Regions from separate parts of the Undibacterium sp. Ji42W genome, predicted to be linked through region 2. Evidence: predicted binding sites of a transcription regulator. Region 2 holds the regulator's gene; each other region holds the start of a gene.

Region 1 (3,124 bases), on a different contig from region 2:
GGTTGGATTGAGCACAACTATGGAGCAGGTGGAATATCAGCTACCTCAACTGCCCCATAAGTCACCGTTATTACCCGTTCTGGGCATGGTCACGCCAAAATGTTCATAGGCGGACGGAGTTGCTATCCTGCCCCTGGGCGTGCGTTGCAAAAAACCCTGCTGTATCAGATAGGGTTCCAGTACATCTTCTATTGTGTCGCGTTCTTCACCGATGGCGGCTGCGACATTGTCCAGTCCTACCGGGCCGCCACCAAATTTAAACAGTATGGCTTCCAGCAGTTTTCGGTCCATCAGATCAAAGCCAACGGCATCAACATCAAGCATTTTCAATGCCGCATCGGCAATTGCCTTGGTAATTTCACCATTGCCCTTGACCTCGGCATAATCGCGTACACGCCGCAGCAGGCGATTGGCGATACGTGGTGTACCACGCGCCCGCTTGGCAATTTCACGCGCACCATCGGCCTGTATCGGTGCGCCAAGCAGAGATGCTGAGCGGGTCACGATCTTGGTCAATTCTTCTGGTGTATAAAATTCCAGCCTGGCGACAATGCCAAAACGGTCACGCAGCGGATTGGTCAGCATGCCGGCGCGGGTAGTGGCACCAACCAGGGTAAAAGGTTGCAAATCCAGCTTCACCGAACGCGCTGCCGGCCCTTCGCCTATCATGATGTCGATCTGGTAATCTTCCAGCGCTGGGTACAAAATTTCTTCTACTACTGGCGACAAGCGATGTATCTCATCAATGAAGAGCACATCATTGGCCTCCAGATTCGTCAGCAGGGCAGCCAGGTCACCGGCACGTTCGAGCACCGGGCCAGACGTCTGGCGCAGGTTGACACCCATCTCGCGCGCAATGATGTGCGCCAGTGTGGTTTTACCCAGGCCTGGGGGGCCGAACAGCAAGGTGTGATCAAGCGCCTCACTACGCTGCCTGGCTGCCGTGATAAAAATTTCCAGCTGGCCGCGTATCTTTTCCTGTCCAACATACTCATCAAGTTGCTTGGGGCGCAGGGCACGTTCTATCGCTTCTTCATTGGGTGAGCTGGGTGTAGCAGCAATAATGCGCTGTTCGCTGAAGTTGGAAGAAAGATTGTCGGTCTGTATCGTCATCGCTTAGCCTTTGGACAATGCTTTCAATGCCAGTTTGATGCCATCAGAAACCCCACTGCCAGCAGGCACGGATTTCATTGCCAGCAAGGCTTCCTTGTCGGAATAGCCAAGTGCCTGCAAGGCATTCAGGATGTCAGCGCTATGGTCACCTGCAGCCAGTGCCGCAGTGGCATTGCCAAGGTCAGCACCGAGCTTGCCTTTGAGTTCCAGCAGCAAGCGTTCAGCAGTTTTCTTGCCTATGCCCGGCACGCGGGTCAGGCGTCCCGCTTCTTGCAGGGTAATCGCCTGGGCCAGATCGGCTACCGACATGCCAGACAAAATAGAGAGGGCAGTGCGGGCACCAACACCGCTGATTTTGATCAATTGCTTGAAGGTGCTACGTTCTTCTGCCGTGCCAAACCCAAACAGTACATGGGCATCTTCGCGTATCGCAAGATGCGTCAGCAGGACCACTTTTTCACCCAGATGCGGCAGGTTATAAAAGGTACTCATAGGCACATCGACTTCATAGCCTACACCCTGGCAATCGACCAGCAATTGCGGAGGATTCTTTTCTATCAGAGTGCCTGCAATGCGACCTATCATGAGACTGCTTTCATACTGTATGAATAAGCAGTGATAGTAAACGATTCTTGCACGTTTGACGAGGCTCGCAGGGAAATTATATTGATATTGCGATACTGCAATTAAGCTTATGCAGACCAGTCATATGATCTGGCCAGGGCGTAAGGCAGCTTCAGTGAGCTTGCAGCCCTGTATTAACCGACCAGCCGGCCACCCTTGACGCGCAAGCCCTTCTTCGCCAGTCCCGGCGCAATTGCCCCCAGGGTTGCCAGGGTATCACCACTATGGGCATGACAAATCGCCACACCCAGCGCATCGGCAGCATCGCTGCCAGGCAAACCGGACAAAGCCAACAGGCGTTGCACCATGTCCTGCACCTGCTCTTTCTTGGCACGGCCATGGCCGACCACGCCTTGCTTGACCTGTAACGCCGTATATTCTGCCACTGACAGGTCCGCCGCCACCAGCGCACAAATCGCTGCACCACGCGCTTGCCCCAGCAACAGGGTGGATTGCGGATTGACATTGACGAAAACTTTTTCTATCGCCGCGCAATCAGGCTGGTAAGTGCGTACTATTTCTGAAACACCAGCCAGTATGGTCTTCAAACGTTCTGGCAAAGTACCATCAATGGTCTTGATCGTGCCTGAGGCGATATACGTCAGCTTGCTGCCCTGTTTATGGATAACGCCAAAGCCGGTGGTGCGCAAGCCGGGATCTATGCCTAAGATTTTCATGAATTGTTTTGTTGGTATCTATGAGCTGATGCTGATGTTGCTGAGCGGGTCTTGCTGGGGAGTATAGCGTATCAGTCTGGATTTTATTTGTTGCTATGTGAGTGGGTGATTACTTTGGATTATTGTTATTTGTGATTGATGTACGTGGCATGCGGTGAGTAGTGATTGCTTTGTAAATTGCATTTTTGGTCGGCGAACGCCAGCTTGCGCCGGAATGAAGTTAATTTGATTTGAGACCTAGCGCGGTTTGTATCGTCGTAATGCGGCATTGTCGAATAAGTCCGTATTCTCAAATTCGTCATTCCTGCACAGGCAGGAATCTAGTGGCGTTTGCGGTATGCCGAGGTGTTTATTGCATGCGCAAATATTCTTTGCATGCCCGGGTTGTTGCTACTTGCGAATGATATTTGTGTACAGCGAACGCCGCTATGCTCCAGCCTTCACTGGAGCGACGTCAATTAAATATGGGAGATTTAACCAGTCACATGTTTGTGTTCGGCTCACACAATATCCAAATACAAATCCCGCCAGTAAGGATTGGTTTCTTCAAACAACCTGATCTTCCATTCCCGCTTCCAGGCCTTGATCTGCTTTTCGCGTTGAATGGCAGAAAGGATGGAGTCAGTCTGTCCAAACCAGACCAGTTGATGAATCTTATATTTCGACGTAAAACTGTCAACGAAGTCATTCTTATGCTGATAAACACGCGC
Region 2 (3,124 bases):
TTTTCTTGCACGAAATCTTTCAGTGTGTCGATGTCTTTGTAGTCAACTTTTTCTACATGTGCTGCTGTGAAGCGGCAGAATTTTTTGCGTTTGAACAAAGGATTTTGTTGCTGACGCTTTTGCTTCAATTTGCTTTTGTCGAATTTTTTACCGAATGCCATTTTTGGCTCCTAATCTAGTAAATGTGTCTCGAATTCAGTGACGTGAAAAACGAGACTTTTGCTATTGCGATTTTTGCGCGCTAAAAACCCAGTGAATTCCATGGGCTGGTCCAGGGCAACTTCTGTAAAACGCTGGGATATTTCACCAGCAGCCATTGCAGAAATTTCAAACTCGACCTGTCGAACTGTGTTCGCCTCACGAGTTTCTGAACTATGCATCAAGGTAGCAGAAGCGATCGGGATACCGGCCGGGGTGTAGCGCAATGCGCTTTTTTCCACAATCCGGGCTACGAGCTTCAGCTGATTCACTATTTTTTTACGCGACCTTTGTCAATTATTAAGCAGCAGGCGCTTCAACACGTTGCGCTTTTGCAGCATCTTCTTTCTGAACAGCTTTCATCATAGGAGAAGGTGTTGTTTCTGCTTTTTTCAATTTGACCGTCAGGTGACGCAAGACAGCATCATTGAATTTGAATGCTGTTTCCAACTCGAGCAGAGTTTCAGCATCGCATTCGATGTTCAAGCAAACATAGTGTGCTTTTGCCAATTTTTGAATCATGTAAGCCAATTGACGACGGCCCCAATCTTCAACGCGATGGATTTGACCACCACGGGCTACAACACTTGCCTTGTAGCGCTCGATCATTGCAGGAACTTGCTCGCTCTGATCTGGATGTACGATAAATACGATTTCATAATGACGCATATATTCTCCTTGTGGACAATAAAAATAGCCCGCCTCGGCGTCAAGACGAGTGCGGGAAGAGGAAAGCCGACAATAATAACCCAGTTTTACATATTGATCAATTAGATCAGTGACTTAGGTAAGTTATATGCCAATTATCTCAAGCGAGTGAGGTATTTTTTTCACGTTTTTAGGTAATTGAGGTCATTTTGACTTGCATATTCAGCTTTACTGTATAAAAATACAGACTGCTTGTATATACAGCACCTTAACACTAGAAAATACCATGCTTAAACTTACCGCCCGCCAGGAACAAATCCTGAACCTGATTAAAGATGCCATTCAAAACACTGGGTTTCCTCCTACCCGCGCCGAGATTGCAACAGAACTGGGGTTCCGCTCAACCAATGCTGCAGAAGAACATCTGCAAGCCCTTGCCCGCAAAGGCGTCATTGAAATTGCGGCAGGCACTTCACGGGGCATACGTCTGCTGGAATCCGAGTTGTCCAGCCATATCACAGGTAAGCAACTGGCCCTGCCTCACCCTGCCCTGCTGCAACTGAGCCTGCCGCTGGTTGGTCGTGTTGCTGCCGGTTCTCCGATACTAGCGAGTGAACATATAGAATCTACTTACCACGTAGATCCTGCGCTGTTCTCTGCCAAGCCAGATTTTTTACTGAAGGTACGCGGCATGTCCATGCGCGATGCTGGCATATTTGATGGTGACTTACTGGCAGTCAAAAAAGCAGACAGCGCCCGCAATGGCCAGATCGTTGTCGCACGTCTGGGTAATGATGTCACAGTGAAGCGCTATAAGAAAACTGGCGACCTGATAGAACTGATGCCAGAGAACCCGGATTATCCTGTCATCAAGATTGGCGACACGGAAGAAGATTTCGCACTCGAAGGTCTGGCTGTCGGCCTCATGCGCAACTGGGTTTGAGGTCAGCCTGGGCGTGGTTTTACCCTCTCGTTTACGTCACGCCCGGGCAGCATCTCAAACTGATTAGCAACTGCATATTAGCAAGTTTCATAAGTGACAAGCATAAAAAAACGTCCGGATATCCGGACGTTTTTCATTTCAGCGCAACAACTTAGTGCTTGACCACCGTAGTATCTGCCGGTGTCTCAGTTGGTGCTGTGGCAGGTGCCGCAGCCACCACTGGAACAGGCTCGTCGACCAGAGGAACGGGCTGGGTTTCCAGTGCGATTTCCAAGACTTTGTCTATCCAGCGAACCGGAATGATTTCCAGTTTGTTTTTGACATTGTCAGGGATTTCGGCCAGATCCTTGGCATTTTCTTCTGGTATCAACACGGTTTTGATACCACCGCGATGTGCAGCCAGCAATTTCTCTTTCAGGCCACCGATAGGCAATACTTCGCCCCGCAGTGTGATTTCACCTGTCATGGCGACATCGGCACGAACCGGGATGCCAGTGAACACAGACACCAGAGCCGTCGTCATGGCGATACCGGCAGATGGACCGTCTTTTGGTGTTGCGCCTTCTGGTACGTGGATGTGGATATCACTTTTCTCGAAAACGTCTGCCTTGATACCCAGACGCTTGGCGCGGCTACGTACTACAGTACGGGCTGCTTCTATCGATTCTTTCATGACATCGCCCAAAGTTCCGGTGCGGATGACACCACCTTTACCTGGCATGGCAACGGCTTCTATGGTCAGCAAATCACCGCCCACTTCAGTCCAGGCCAAACCAACTACCTGGCCAATCTGGTTATCCTTGACAGCAACACCAAAATCATAGCGACGTACACCCAGATATTTATCCAGATTTTTTGAATTGACAGTCGCTTTTTTCTCGGTCTTTTTCAACAACAGCATCTTCACTACCTTGCGGCAAATCTTGGAGATCTCCCTTTCCAGAGAACGCACACCTGCTTCACGGGTGTAATAGCGAATGATGTCGCGCAAAGCACTTTCTGCCACCGTGATTTCGCCTTCTTTCAAACCATTGTTCTTGATTTGTTTAGGCAACAAATAACGCTGGGCAATACTGGTTTTTTCATCTTCGGTATAACCTGACAGACGAATGACTTCCATCCTGTCCAGCAAGGCTGGCGGGATATTATAGGAATTGGATGTCGCCACAAACATTACATCGGACAAATCGAAATCAACTTCGATATAGTGATCCGAGAAAGTGTGATTTTGCTCAGGGTCCAGCACCTCCAGCAAGGCCGACGATGGGTCGCCACGGAAATCAGCACCCATCTTGTCAACTTCATCCAGCAAGAACAAAGGATTACGTACGCCGA
Region 3 (3,124 bases), on a different contig from region 2:
GTTTTAGCCAAGTTGCAACAAGCCACCAATTTCCTTCGTACTGAATTGTATCCGAGAGATGAAAATACCCCTCGTCGTAACCAGCAAACGTAATAAGCGATTTAAAAATTTCCATATTTACAAGACAATTTTTATTTGAGAGGCTAACTTCGTAGTTTTTGCTACGCTTTATCAGCCCAACATTGGGCGTTAATAAACGCATGCATTATTTCAAGGCCGAGTGTTGGGCGGATAAAACGTAGCCTAGCGAGGCCCGGCCCCACCTACCAAAGCCAGCCTCAACCTGGGAGGGCATAAATATGTATATACACTTAGATTTTTGCAAAAAAAACTTATTATGACAAATGCAATAATACTCGGAGCTACGTCAGTAAAAGCAAAGTCTATCAACTCGACGTAGCCTATCCTAGTCCAAATCCTCATCCCGCGACGCCCGCATCGCCGCCTGCGTCGCCCCACTGGAAAACCCTCTCTGCTGCAAAAACGCCGCCTGCTTCATCTTTTCTTGCTGGTCTTGCGGCGCATGCCGGAATTTCCTGTGCAAGACCTGAATCGCCCTCTCCAGCTCTGACTCTTTCAAACCGTCCTTGACGTTTTCTATATCCTGCGCATCCAACCCATGGCTTTGCAGCTCAGCAAGAATACGGTAATTGCCAAATCTGGCCTGCCGACGGTTCACCAACGATTCAGAAAAACGCTCCCCAGACAAATACTTTGCGGCTTCCAAAAAATCCAGCACAGCACCAACATCGTCGCCCTCTTCCACATAACGCGCCAACTTGCGCTCCAGCTCCATGCGGCTATGTTCACGCATGGACAAATAACGCAAGGCACGGGCTTTCAGACTAATGGTGGGTTTCTTCATACTTTAAAAGCGAAAATGCCAGTTAGTAGCTACCAACCGGCATGATTCAAGACTATGTCGCCAAGAGTGCTAGCGCTTAGTGCAACAACTTATTCAGCCGTTGCCGCTGCTGGCATCAACAAAGGCACGCCCAGATGCAAGCGCACTTTGTTTTCAATTTCAAATGACAGCTCAGGACGTTCTTTCAGATAAGTACGTGCATTATCCTTACCCTGGCCGATACGTTCGCCATTATAGCTATACCAAGCACCGGCTTTTTCTATGATCTTGGCATCGGCTGCCAGATCCAGAATCTCGCCTTCGCGTGAAGTACCTTCGCCATACATGATGTCGAAGTGCGCTTCTTTAAATGGTGGAGCCACCTTGTTCTTGACAACCTTGACCTTGGTTTCATTACCCACCACTTCATCACCAGACTTGATAGAGCCAGTGCGACGGATATCCAGACGTACAGAAGCATAAAATTTCAGCGCGTTACCACCCGTAGTCGTTTCCGGGCTGCCAAACATGACACCAATCTTCATGCGAATCTGGTTAATAAAAATCACCAGGGTATTGGTACGTTTGATACTGCCTGTCAGCTTACGCAAAGCCTGGGACATCAGACGTGCTTGCAGACCAGGCAAAGAGTCACCCATGTCGCCTTCAATCTCGGCACGGGGTGTCAAAGCTGCAACCGAGTCGATGACGACCAGGTCAACGCTGCCGGAACGTACCAGCGCATCGGTAATTTCCAGTGCTTGCTCGCCTGTATCAGGCTGGGAAATCAGCAAATCAGACAGATTCACACCCAGTTTTTGAGCGTAACCAACGTCCAGCGCATGTTCAGCATCGATAAACGCGCAAGTGCCACCCAGCTTTTGCATTTCAGCAATCGCCTGCAGCGTCAATGTGGTTTTACCAGAGGATTCAGGACCATAAATCTCGACTACGCGGCCACGCGGCAAGCCACCAACGCCCAGCGCAATATCCAGGCCCAGAGAGCCAGTAGAGACTACCTGCACCTCTTCCACCACTTCACCGTCGGCCATACGCATGACCGAACCTTTACCAAACTGCTTTTCTATCTGTGCCAGCGCTGCTGCAAGTGCCTTTGCTTTTTCTGAGGCATTTTCTGGTTTCTTATCGTCCATACATTCTTTCATTCAATAAGCGGCGGGTGGAAAAAGGAATACAGGCTTAATTTCCTGCGATTTGCAGTACTGTATAAAAAAACAGTGATTTATGCAAGCGACTTTTTGCATTGATTTCTGAATGGGGAATTTTACAGTCAAACATTAGTAATCACTTAACATTTGTTATGTCGAAACCCCTTTTTATCATTTTTGTGATCGCGTACATGCGGGCACCGTACCCGCACGCCTGTACGCAGGAGAAATCAAATGAAGAAGGGCATATATTTCCATGCATCAATCCAGCCTCTCTCGCAATTCCAAAAGCTGTGTGCAATCACTTGCCACAAGCAGCTACACCCACAGCAAATGGTCCGTTGGCTAACCAGAATAGCCAAAAATACTTTATCGCCTGGCAGTCCTGGATGCGATCACCATAGGCATCTGAAGCTTCCACTTGCACCATCACTTGCTGCCTTTTCACTTAGCAACGGGTACCGCACATGAAACCCAAACGCAAAGTGATTACTAGATCACCCCATCGCACTGTCGGGTTAGTGGCATGTGGCTGGCTACAGAAAGAAGTCATCGAATATGAGAGCCAACTTGAGCGCCGGTTCATCCAGAGGATGCTACTAACTCCAGGTGTAATTCGCATTATCGACCAGCCATTTACCGTGACTTATGGGGAAGAAAAGGACAAATCCTATACACCAGACTTCCTTGTTGAATTTTCTTCAGGGAGGACGCTGATCATAGAAGTCAAGCCAGCAGTGTTCGTCTACAAGTCGGTTGAAATGTTTAATCAGGTTTCATCCATTCTCAAACAGCGAACATTTTCATTTCACGTAGTCACAGATGACATGATTGATGACGCAGGCCTGCCGGTAAAGATCGAACTACTTCTTCGCTAGCCTCATAGAAATTTCTCAACACAACCTGCGGCCAGCCACTTCAACTTGATATCCCATTGCCCGGTATCCACGTTGGCGCTTCTCCCACATCCTCGCAAGCTGTGGATGATCTAGTTCTGCATAGTCGTATATCAAAATATTTGTTTTGTTAGCGTGATCTCGATGCAGTCGCCCAGCATATTGACGCAAGCTGCCTTCCCAGGAAATTGGCAAAGTCAAGATCATCGTGTCCA
Region 4 (3,124 bases), on a different contig from region 2:
TTGCAGGTCAAACATGGTTGGTGGGATCGCTTGGCGGCCACGTTCATGCAATAATTCCATGTGAATATGCGTAACCGCCAGTTGCTGCGCAGCCAGCCATCCCAGCAACTGGGCCAGCAGGCTGCGGGCAAAAATGAGAAGTGATTCTGCAAGCTCTATACGGTCTGGCAGTTCAATTTTGACTTTGAATTCTGGCGCCGCCAGATACCATTCGTGTACTTCGGCCTGCGCACCATAAGCTTGATCCAGCTCCATGAGTAAAGCTTTGCCGCAACGCCTCTGCAAGCCAGGGCGTGGTAATTGACGTAAATCTCTGAGGCTATAACAGGCGATGCCCTGCAATAACTCAGCCAAAGGCTGAGCTGAAGTGAGTAATTTGACCGGTAGCCTGTCCAGGCGCTGACTCAATCTTTGCAGTTTAAAGACATGCTGTCCTCTAGGTAATTTGCGCGATGCCTGCTTGGCCAATAACCAGGCAGCCCTGGCAACGGGAGCAATGCCAGTCGTTGCCGTATAACCCAGAATGCGCATGCTTTCCAGCATGCGTTTACGCAAAGCGCGTACACCCCCAAACAAACTCAGACTGGCACTGATATCAACCAGTATGCAATCATCTTCTGCCAGACAGACTTGTGGCGAGTATTGCAGCAATGCAGTTGCCACTGCCTGCAGTGCCAGTTTTTCTTTATTGTGATCACGCTGATAGTACTCAGCATCGGCAGACAGCATTTGCACACCACCCGCACGCATATTCAAGCGTATGCCAGCCTGATCGGCAGATTCAGACATGGACGTTACCCGACCTTGATGGAGTATCACACTGACTTGTGTCTCTTGCTGAGCAAACAAGGGAGTGACAAACACCTCAAGCTGGAGTAAAGGCAGGTGAACGGCTATCCACAGTGGTGGGCAAGTTGCCATAGTTTGTCGCAAGTTTTTCTTTGCCTGGATGAGCATAGGCATACAAATAAGGATGATTGGGCACATGTAGTGCCAGCGGCGCATCGCGCTGGCTGCCACGGCGTTTGAGTATGCCCAGTTCCAGACCATATTGGCTGGTTTGCACACTTAATCGCAAAGGGGCAGGAGAGGCTTGCTGTGCTGCCCGCATGTCACGCATCAAAAAGAATAAAGTCTCCGAGCTTTGCGCGGCCAGATGCAAACGCCGCAAAGCTTCACTACGGATGCTGGATGTCCAGAACAACAGCGCGCCACAACTGCTATTGCGCAACACCTGTTCAGCCGCCCACAAAGCATCAATATGCTTCTGGCAGCGTATCCATATCAACTGCGATGATTGCAAACCTGTACATGCAAAAGCCAATGCTTGCGGTATATAAGGAGGCGTCAATAACACAATGGGACGCCCATCAAGCTGGCTTAAGGCGGGCTTGAGCAAGCTGAGCTCGGCAGTGCCAATCTGCGCTAGCAAAATCTCGGTTAATTGCCCCTGTGGCCAGCCATGGCCCGGCAGTTCATTATTGAGCTCAGCATAACCACTGGGCAAATAACCACCCTGACCACGCGCCAGTTGCGATGCACGCCACAGTGCGGAGTGTATGCGTTCAGGAGGAAGTGAGGAAACGTGGGCCATATTACATATACTGATTAAATATACAGTATATGTAATATGACGGCAGACTTCAAAGTTTATTTTATGTGCCCGTGTTATGTGACTGGAGCAAGAAATTACAGAGAGGTGAGAAAACCACAGTTTTAAAATACTGATTGCGCATACAGTAGTTTGTGTTAAAGTTCGTCCATGGATGAACGCATGGCTGTTTTGATGACTGTTCCTCTATCACATACCAACCGATATGGAGATTGAAATTATGGCAAACCTCGAACAGTCTTTTGATACACGCTTCAGCCTGCAATTCGCACCTAGCTCTTTTGTGATGCGCCTGGGGCGTCGCGAAATTTTTGTCTGCCGCGACTTCCGTCAGCGTTCTTACTATGTCAATCCTGTACTCGATTGCAGCACAGGCATACAAGCCGGACATCTGGAAATGCTGGTACTGCGCAAGTGGCTGGTTACTTTGTCCAAAGCAAATTGGTAAGTTCAGGCTATCAATTTATCTGTCAATGGAGTGAACAAATTTCTACTGCAAACACGCCCCAGATATTGCGGGAGTGTTTGCAGCAGTTTGCTCCCATCAGGATAAATGTTTAGCTGATATAGATCAGAATAAGATCTGAATATTCCAATCTAAGCCCGCAAGAATGGCCCGGATCCAGGCCAGGACTGATCAGTAATGGGGGCTGCCAATGCTTCGTCACATTCCCCTGCTGCACTCCACGCCAGGTAGCGGCTGCAGCGCTGGGTATCTTCCAGTGTATGGACGTAGGTGATTTTGCCCCAACGCATTCGCATGAATTGCATTACCACATTCTTGTAGGGCCCATCCGGCTGGTGCGGAACGATAAAGTCCAGCACTGCATGGATACGGGTATCCCACGGCGGCCCGATGACAGCTACTTCTTTTACCTCAAATTGCAAGCCAGGGAACAAACGGTATAAGCGCTCCCACCATAAAGCCATAGACGCGCGTGAATTACGCAAGCCAGAAATCGGCGAATCTCCTTCAAAGCGATAGACAAAATCATTAGCCAGGCTATCCAGCATCAGACTGACATCGCCTGCGTTGATAGCAGCAAAGGTTTTGCGGAGTTTGTTCTCGACGATATAAGCATACATGGCTGACTTTCACTGGCATAATGCAAGCAATGTAAACAGTTAACTTGCATCAAGCAAGCTAAATTATGGAGCGCAGTTCTTTTTCTGATTTTTCCTGCTCGATTGCCCGTACACTGGAAGTCATTGGCGAGTGGTGGACGCTACTGATTTTGCGCGATCTGTTTCTGGGATTCGAGCGTTTTGACGATCTCCAGCGCAATCTTGGCGTTGCCTCGAATATCCTGACAGCCCGACTGAAAAAAATGATGGAGCAGGGCATAGTGGAACGGCAGACCGACGCGCAGGATAAACGTGTCTGGCGTTATAGCCTGACGCAGCAAGGGCGGGATTTATATCCAGTATTACTGGCATTGACTGCTTGGGGAGATAAATGGCGAACAGCAGAAGGGCAGCAACCCTTACTAGTACGCCATCAACATTGTGGCC

Evidence for each region. The regulator LexA, encoded in region 2, represses DNA repair genes until DNA is damaged. The targets are predictions, from matches to a motif close to ACTGTATNNNNATACAGT.
Region 1: the regulator LexA is predicted to act here: its motif matches at 1,713-1,730, upstream of ruvA (Holliday junction branch migration protein RuvA).
Region 3: the regulator LexA is predicted to act here: its motif matches at 2,067-2,084, upstream of recA (recombinase RecA).
Region 4: the regulator LexA is predicted to act here: its motif matches at 1,604-1,621, upstream of imuA (translesion DNA synthesis-associated protein ImuA).

Annotation. Positions count from the first base shown of each region.
Region 1 is NZ_JBMPOV010000003.1:34,859-37,982, forward strand. Features, by position in the region: gene ruvB (Holliday junction branch migration DNA helicase RuvB) at 46-1,113, opposite strand; gene ruvA (Holliday junction branch migration protein RuvA) at 1,117-1,698, opposite strand; gene ruvC (crossover junction endodeoxyribonuclease RuvC) at 1,872-2,414, opposite strand; gene ACO0LG_RS06445 (GIY-YIG nuclease family protein) at 2,915-3,124, opposite strand, start outside.
Region 2 is NZ_JBMPOV010000011.1:39,832-42,955, reverse strand. Features, by position in the region: gene rpsR (30S ribosomal protein S18) at 1-161, opposite strand, end outside; gene priB (primosomal replication protein N) at 171-470, opposite strand; gene rpsF (30S ribosomal protein S6) at 499-867, opposite strand; gene lexA (transcriptional repressor LexA) at 1,133-1,789, shown strand; gene lon (endopeptidase La) at 1,941-3,124, opposite strand, start outside.
Region 3 is NZ_JBMPOV010000012.1:144,958-148,081, reverse strand. Features, by position in the region: gene ACO0LG_RS24075 (hypothetical protein) at 1-202, opposite strand, end outside; gene recX (recombination regulator RecX) at 407-865, opposite strand; gene recA (recombinase RecA) at 955-1,998, opposite strand; gene ACO0LG_RS24060 (TnsA endonuclease N-terminal domain-containing protein) at 2,481-2,891, shown strand; gene ACO0LG_RS24055 (TOTE conflict system archaeo-eukaryotic primase domain-containing protein) at 2,907-3,124, opposite strand, start outside.
Region 4 is NZ_JBMPOV010000004.1:125,476-128,599, forward strand. Features, by position in the region: gene ACO0LG_RS09885 (Y-family DNA polymerase) at 1-921, opposite strand, end outside; gene imuA (translesion DNA synthesis-associated protein ImuA) at 866-1,594, opposite strand; gene ACO0LG_RS09895 (hypothetical protein) at 1,833-2,060, shown strand; gene ACO0LG_RS09900 (nuclear transport factor 2 family protein) at 2,210-2,698, opposite strand; gene ACO0LG_RS09905 (winged helix-turn-helix transcriptional regulator) at 2,764-3,124, shown strand, end outside.